Regions from separate parts of the Bradyrhizobium sp. WCU1 genome, predicted to be linked through region 3. Evidence: predicted binding sites of a transcription regulator. Region 3 holds the regulator's gene; each other region holds the start of a gene.
The links. The regulator PhoB, encoded in region 3, activates phosphate uptake and scavenging genes when phosphate is short. The targets are predictions, from matches to a motif close to TGTCATNNANCTGTCAT.
Positions count from the first base shown of each region.

Region 1: ACTUWL_RS01555 (acetoacetate decarboxylase) is a predicted target of PhoB. The motif match lies at 1,502-1,518, and genes of this name have one in related genera.
Region 2: ACTUWL_RS28175 (UDP-2,3-diacylglucosamine diphosphatase) is a predicted target of PhoB. The motif match lies at 913-929, and genes of this name have one in related genera.

Region 1 covers NZ_CM130280.1:310,756-313,020, forward strand. Annotated here, with positions in the region: gene ACTUWL_RS01550 (MFS transporter) at 1-499, shown strand, start outside; gene ACTUWL_RS01555 (acetoacetate decarboxylase) at 516-1,301, opposite strand; gene ACTUWL_RS01560 (patatin-like phospholipase family protein) at 1,562-2,265, shown strand, end outside.
Region 2 covers NZ_CM130280.1:6,044,620-6,046,884, reverse strand. Annotated here, with positions in the region: gene ACTUWL_RS28180 (glycosyltransferase family 4 protein) at 1-80, opposite strand, end outside; gene ACTUWL_RS28175 (UDP-2,3-diacylglucosamine diphosphatase) at 77-889, opposite strand; gene thiD (bifunctional hydroxymethylpyrimidine kinase/phosphomethylpyrimidine kinase) at 1,121-1,918, opposite strand; gene ACTUWL_RS28165 (Lrp/AsnC ligand binding domain-containing protein) at 2,126-2,265, shown strand, end outside.
Region 3 covers NZ_CM130280.1:4,253,957-4,256,221, reverse strand. Annotated here, with positions in the region: gene ACTUWL_RS19730 (GcrA family cell cycle regulator) at 25-537, shown strand; gene phoB (phosphate regulon transcriptional regulator PhoB) at 666-1,376, opposite strand; gene phoU (phosphate signaling complex protein PhoU) at 1,437-2,156, opposite strand; gene pstB (phosphate ABC transporter ATP-binding protein PstB) at 2,260-2,265, opposite strand, start outside.

The DNA of each region.
Region 1 (2,265 bases), 3.6 Mb from region 3:
TCTCGATTTCGGCATCCCGCAGGTGCAGGCCGCGAGCCTGCTCGCCGCGATGGGCATCTTCGATTTCTTCGGCACCATCATCTCGGGCTGGCTGTCGGACCGCTACGACAACCGCTATCTGCTGTTCTGGTATTACGGCCTGCGCGGCCTGTCGCTGCTGTACCTGCCGTACTCCGATTTCACCTTCTACGGCCTGTCGCTGTTCGCGATGTTCTACGGGCTCGACTGGATCGCAACCGTGCCGCCGACGGTGCGCCTCACCGCGCAGCGGTTCGGCGCCGAGCGCGCCAACCTGGTGTTCGGCTGGATCTTCGCCGGCCACCAGCTCGGCGCCGGCGCGGCCGCATTCGGCGCCGGCGTATCGCGCACGGTCTATTCCAGCTATCTGCCGGCGTTCTTCATCGCCGGCGCGCTATGCGTCTGCGCTGCGCTGATCACGCTGGCGATCGCGCGGCCGCAACCGAAGCCGGCGGCCGAGCCGAAGCCGGCCGCTGCCTGATGCGGGCGCGGCGCGCTTACTCCGCAGCGAGGCCGGTCGGCGCGGCCGCCTCGGCGGCTTCCTTGTTGTAGTCGTGCACGACGCGGCCGAACGGCAGCGTCAGGTCGGCGATATAGTGATGCGCGCCGATGACGCGCTTGACCGGGAAATCCGCGACCGGCGCGTTGACATGCGGCACGAGATGCAGCCGGCCCGGCCCGATCCAGGAGCCCTTGACGACGATGTCGGTCAGGTTGATCGCGACCAGCTGACAGATTTCGAGATGACCATCGACGCCCGGGATCATCTTCAGATTAACTTGCGTCTTCGACAGCGTGGCGCGGGTGACGTCGCCGTTGCCCGCCATGCTCTCGTGCTTGTAGCCCATCGTGCCCATCGCGACGAGCTGGCCGGCATATTCCAGCGTGCCGGTCAGCGTGTCCTTGACGATCTCGAGCTTTGGATGGGCGTATTTCTTCGGAAAACCCCAGATCTCGCGACCGGCCGCGATCGGCGGATCATCGTCGAGATACATCTGGCAGACGAAGTTGACCTCTTCGCCATGCAGTCGCGCGGGGATCACGAGACCGGACTCGGTGTAGCTGCCGAAGCCGGAGCTGTCGGGCATCTTGATCCATTCGTAGTGCACGATCGACTGTTCGATCGGCTCCAGCGGCTCAGGCAGGCCGGCACGGATCAATTCCGGATCGGTCTCATAGGTGATGACGAGGAATTCGCGATCGATGAAGCGGTAAGGGCCAGCGGGATAGCTCGGACCGGCAGCCGGCATCGACGGAAGCTTGAGCAGATCTTCCCTGCGCATCGCATGACCCCCTGTTTGCAAACATTGCGTGAAAGCTAATGGCCGAGATTGACAGCGATATGAGGGATTTCCGTCAGGTGCGTGACCTCTGTTACGCCAGCGTGACCTCGGTTGCGCATACCTGAGCACGTCTCGCTGCGGAGCCCGTTGCTAACCATGCAGGCAGGCATGGCGGATGCGCCGCGCGCGGGCGCCTCATCTGTCATCAGGGCGTCATCGCCGCCCTGAATTCTCGCCGCGAATTCTTTGGAGTTTCTGATATGGACGCGCGTACCCCTCATTACGACGATATCGATCACGCGACGCCGGGCTGGCGTCCCGAAGGATGCGATCGCGTGGCGCTGGTTCTGCAGGGCGGCGGCGCGCTGGGTGCCTATCAGGCCGGCGTCTACCAGGCGCTGCACGAATGCAACATCGAGCCCGACTGGGTCTGCGGCGTGTCGATCGGCGCGATCAACTCGGCGATCATCGCCGGCAACCCTCCTGCGAAGCGGCTGGAGCGGCTGCACACGTTCTGGGACCGCATCACCAGCCGCAAGATCTGGCACTATACGCCGGACGGCGACATCTTCCGCAAGGCGCGCAATCTTACCAGCTCATGGATGACGACGACGCTCGGACAGCCCGGCTTCTTCACCCCGCATCAGACCAATCCGTGGCTCAGCCCGGCCGGTGCGCGCACCGCGACCAGCTATTACGACACCACGCCGTTGCGGGAATCGCTGCTCGAGCTGGTCGACTTCGACCGCATCAATTCCAAGAAGATGCGCTTTGCGGTCGGCGCGGTGAACGTGCTGTCCGGCAATTTCATCTATTTCGACAATGCCCATGACGAGATCATCCCCGAGCACATCATGGCGAGCGGCGCGTTGCCGCCGGCACTGCCGATGGTGAAGGTCGGCACCGATCATTTCTGGGATGGTGGCATCGTCTCCAACACGCCGCTGCAGCATCTGCTCGACCA
Region 2 (2,265 bases), 1.8 Mb from region 3:
TGTGCCATCATGGTCAGCGTGCGGACAACCCCGTTGACCTGGGGATGCCACGCATCGGTCGCGACCAGGATATGCGTCATGCAGCGCGTGCCGTTACCCGCGGAACTGGCGCGATCCGGCGCACCGGGTCGGTCCAGGTGATGATTTCGAAGCTGCCGTCCTCGTGCTCGGCGAGCGCGGTGCAGCTCTCCACCCAGTCGCCGCAATTCATGTAGCGGATGCCGTGCTCGTCATGAATCGTCGCGTAGTGGATGTGGCCGCAGATCACGCCGTCGCAGCCGTGACGACGCGCCTCGCCGGCAAGCGTGGCCTCGAAGGCGCCGATATAATTCACCGCCTTCTTGACCTTCAGCTTGGCCCATTGCGACAGCGACCAGTAGGGCACGCCAAACATCTTGCGGAAGAAGTTGACGAAGCGATTCATCTGGATCGCGAAGTCGTAGGCCTTGTCGCCGAGATGGGCGAGCCAGCGCGCATTCTGCACCACGAGGTCGAAGATGTCGCCGTGGATCACGAGGTAGCGCTTGCCGTCGGCGCCGGTGTGGACGGTGTTCTCCACCACGTCGATGCCGCCGAAATGCGTGCCGTAATATTTGCGCAAGAACTCGTCGTGGTTGCCCGGGACGTAGATCACCTTGGCGCCCTTACGCGCCTTGCGCAGCATCTTCTGCACGAAATCATTGTGGGTCTGCGGCCAGTACCAGTTCGACTTCAGCGCCCAGCCGTCGACGATATCACCAACGAGGTAGATCGTGTCGGCATCGTGAGAGCGAAGGAAGTCCAACAGGCGGTCGGCTTGCGAACCGCGGGCTCCGAGATGGACATCGGAGATAAACAAAGTGCGAAAGCGCCGCTCGGGGCTCTCTTCACTCAAGGAGTCACTTCCCATGCCTGTGCACCTAACAGATTCCTGTGACAAGGCGATGACGATCCCCGCGACCTGAGGCTCCACAAAGAGTTAACGAGAATCAGCAGCGCGCCCCTGCCCTGCGGATAACAGCCGCATGCGACAATCTGGCGACATCGGCGGTCGCGGCTGTGTGCAGCGGGCGTTGTGTTGCGCGCATATCGCGGCGGGACAACGCGACGATTACGTAGATGGGTAACGGGCTACACGGCTTCAATAGTACTTGTGGAAGTGATGCACCGGCCCGTGACCGCGGCCGACGGCGAAGCGATCGGCGGCGGCGATCGCGTCTGATATCCAGGCCTTGGCGTTGCGCACGGCGGTCTCCATGTCGTCGCCCTTCGCGAGCCCGGCCGCGATCGCCGACGACAGCGAGCAGCCGGTGCCGTGCGTGTTTGATGTCGCGATACGCGGCGCCGCGAGCGCGATGCTGCGCGCGCCTTCGATCAGGTAGTCGATGCTCTCGGCGCCGTGCCCATGACCGCCCTTCACCAGCACCGCGCGACAGCCCATCGCCAGCAATCGTTTGCCCTGCTGCTCGACGTCGGCCTCACTTGCAGCGACCGGTTCGTTCAGCAGCGCCGCCGCTTCGGGCAGGTTCGGCGTGATCAGCGAGGCCAGCGGAAACAGCATGGTCTTCAGCGCATCGACCGCCTCGGCGGCCAGCAGCCGATCGCCTGATGTTGCGACCATCACCGGGTCGAGCACGATGTGACACGGCGCCCAGCGCCGCAGGCCGTCGGCGATCGCGGCGATGGTTTCGGCCTGCGCGACCATGCCGATCTTGACCGCACCGACGTCGAGATCGGAGAACACGGCATCGATCTGTGCCGTGACGAATGCAGCGGGCACCGGATGGATGCCGCTGACCCCCGTGGTGTTCTGCGCGGTCAGCGCCGTGATCGCCGAGGCGCCATAGACCCCGAGCGCGGCAAAGCTCTTGAGGTCGGCCTGGATGCCCGCACCACCCGAGGAATCCGAGCCGGCAATGGTGAGCGCGACCGGCGTCATCTGGCGGCACCGGCGGCTGATACGAATGAGACCGTCACGAAGGAGACCATCATGAATGGGACTGTAGCGTGTCCTAGCCCGGACGCCCCCTGGCAGCAAGTTCGCCTGACTTTACCGCGAGTTGGCCTTGCCTTGCGCCTGCTTGCCCCCTTGCCTTGGCCGCCCGTTTTTGGCCTATAGTCGCGGAAATCCCCGGAGACGACTTTGATGGTTCCTTTCTTCGTCCAGATCAAATGCAAGCTCGGCCAGTCCTACACCGTCGCCAACGCACTGGCGGAAGCCGAGATTGCGTCGGAGATCTATTCCACGGCGGGCAATTACGATCTCCTGGTCAAATTCTACGTCGA
Region 3 (2,265 bases):
GCGCCATGCGAAAGGAAGAATGCGATGACGGTATTGACCTGGTCCGACGATCGCGTCGAGCAGCTGAAGAAGCTCTGGGAGTCTGGCCTTTCGGCCAGCCAGATCGCAGCGGAACTTGGCAATGTGACGCGAAACGCCGTGATCGGCAAAGTGCATCGGCTCGGCCTCTCCGGCCGCGCCAAGGCCCCCTCGACCGCCGCGCCGCGGCAGCGCAAGGCCCGTCCCGCCCAGCACATGATGCGGGTGGCGCGCCCGGTTTCGCGCGGCAACACCGCGCTCGCACACGCCTTCGAGGTCGAGATGGAGCCCGATCCGATCTCCTTCGACAACGTGGTGCCGATGAGCCAGCGGCTGTCGCTGCTCGAGCTCAACGAGGCGACCTGCCATTGGCCGGTCGGCGATCCCTCGAGCCCGGAATTCTTCTTCTGCGGCGGCAAGGCGCTCGCCGGCCTGCCCTATTGCGCACATCACTCGCGCGTCGCCTACCAGCCCGCCGCCGATCGCCGCCGGCCATCGGCGAAGCCACAGATCAAGTAAGCACTCGGGAAACGACGGAAGACTTCAAAACAAATCCCCGCGAAAGCGGGGATTTTTTTGTGGTGCGCAGCTCGTCATGGAGCCAACAGGACGACGCCGTGTTGTGGCCTGTGATCGCGACCAAGCCGTTACGGCTGCGGCTCGGCTTTCGCGAAGCGGTCGTCGAGCGCATAGCCGGCGCCGCGCACGGTGCGGATCGGATCCTGCTCGCGGCCCGGATTGAGCAGCTTGCGCAGGCGGCCGATATGCACGTCGACGGTGCGCTCATCGATGTAGATGTCGCGGCCCCAGACGCTGTCGAGCAGCTGCTCGCGGCTGAATACGCGGCCGGGATGCTCGAGGAAGAATTCAAGCAGGCGATATTCGGTCGGCCCGAGATCGATCGGGCGCCCCGAACGCGCCACGCGGCGCTTCTCGCGGTCGAGCTCGATGTCACCATAGGTCAGCACGGTCGCAAGCCGCTCCGGGCTCGCGCGGCGCAACAGGCCCTTCACCCGTGCCAGCAATTCCGGCACCGAGAACGGCTTGACGATGTAATCGTCGGCGCCGGTGGCCAGCCCGCGCACCCGCTCGCTCTCCTCGCCGCGCGCGGTCAGCATGATGATCGGAAGCTGCTTGGTCTCGGGCCGCGCCCGCAACCGTCGGCACAGCTCGATGCCGGACAGGCCCGGCAGCATCCAGTCCAGCACCACGAGGTCGGGAACGCGCTCCTTCAGCCGGGTGTCGGCATCGTCGCCGCGCCCCACCGTTTCGACATCGTAGCCTTCGGCATCGAGGTTGTAGCGCAACAGTGTCGTCAGCGCTTCCTCGTCTTCGACTACCAGAATGCGTGCGCTCATCGGTCTAAGTTCTTTCTCTGTGGTGATCCGTTGCCCTGACGCAAACCGAAACGCCGTCGACTACGTGTTACCCGGCACCGTGGTGGCAAAGTTGGTCATGTCGCCCTTCGGGCGCTTGTCGGTGATCTGCTGGCCTTCGATCATGTAGAACACCGTCTCGGCGATATTGGTGGCGTGATCGCCGATCCGCTCGATGTTCTTGGCGCAGAACATCAGATGGATACAGAATGAGATGTTGCGCGGATCCTCCATCATGTAGGTGAGCAGCTCGCGGAACAGCGAGGTGCAGATCGCGTCGACCTCCTCGTCGCCCTTCCAGACGTTCATCGCCGCCGGCAGGTCGTGCGCGGCATAGGCGTCGAGCACAGACTTGACCTGCGACAGCACGAGGTCGGTCATGTGCTCGAGGCCGCGGATCAGCTTCAGCGGCTGGAAGTCGCTTTCCAGCGCCGCGACACGCTTGCCCATGTTCTTGGCAAGGTCGCCGATCCGCTCGAGATCGGTGGCCACGCGCATCGCGCTGACGATCTCGCGCAGGTCGATCGCCATCGGCTGGCGGCGCGCGATCGTCAGCACCGCGCGCTCTTCGATGACGCGCTGCAGATTGTCGATCTCGATGTCGGCGGCGACCACGCGCTTGCCGAGCGCGACGTCGCGGCGGATCAGCGCGTCGACCGACTCGGTGATCATCCGCTCGACGAGGCCGCCCATCTCGGCGACCAGGCGGGTCAACTCCTGCAGGTCGCTGTCGAATGCCTTGGCGGTATGTTCAGAAGCCATCGCTTGTCTCCCTCGATCATGATCCCTTGGGGACCATGATCTCGTGTCCATATTTCAGCATGATCCGATCGGAAAACCGGTTGCCACTTTTCCGGATCATGCTCTAACC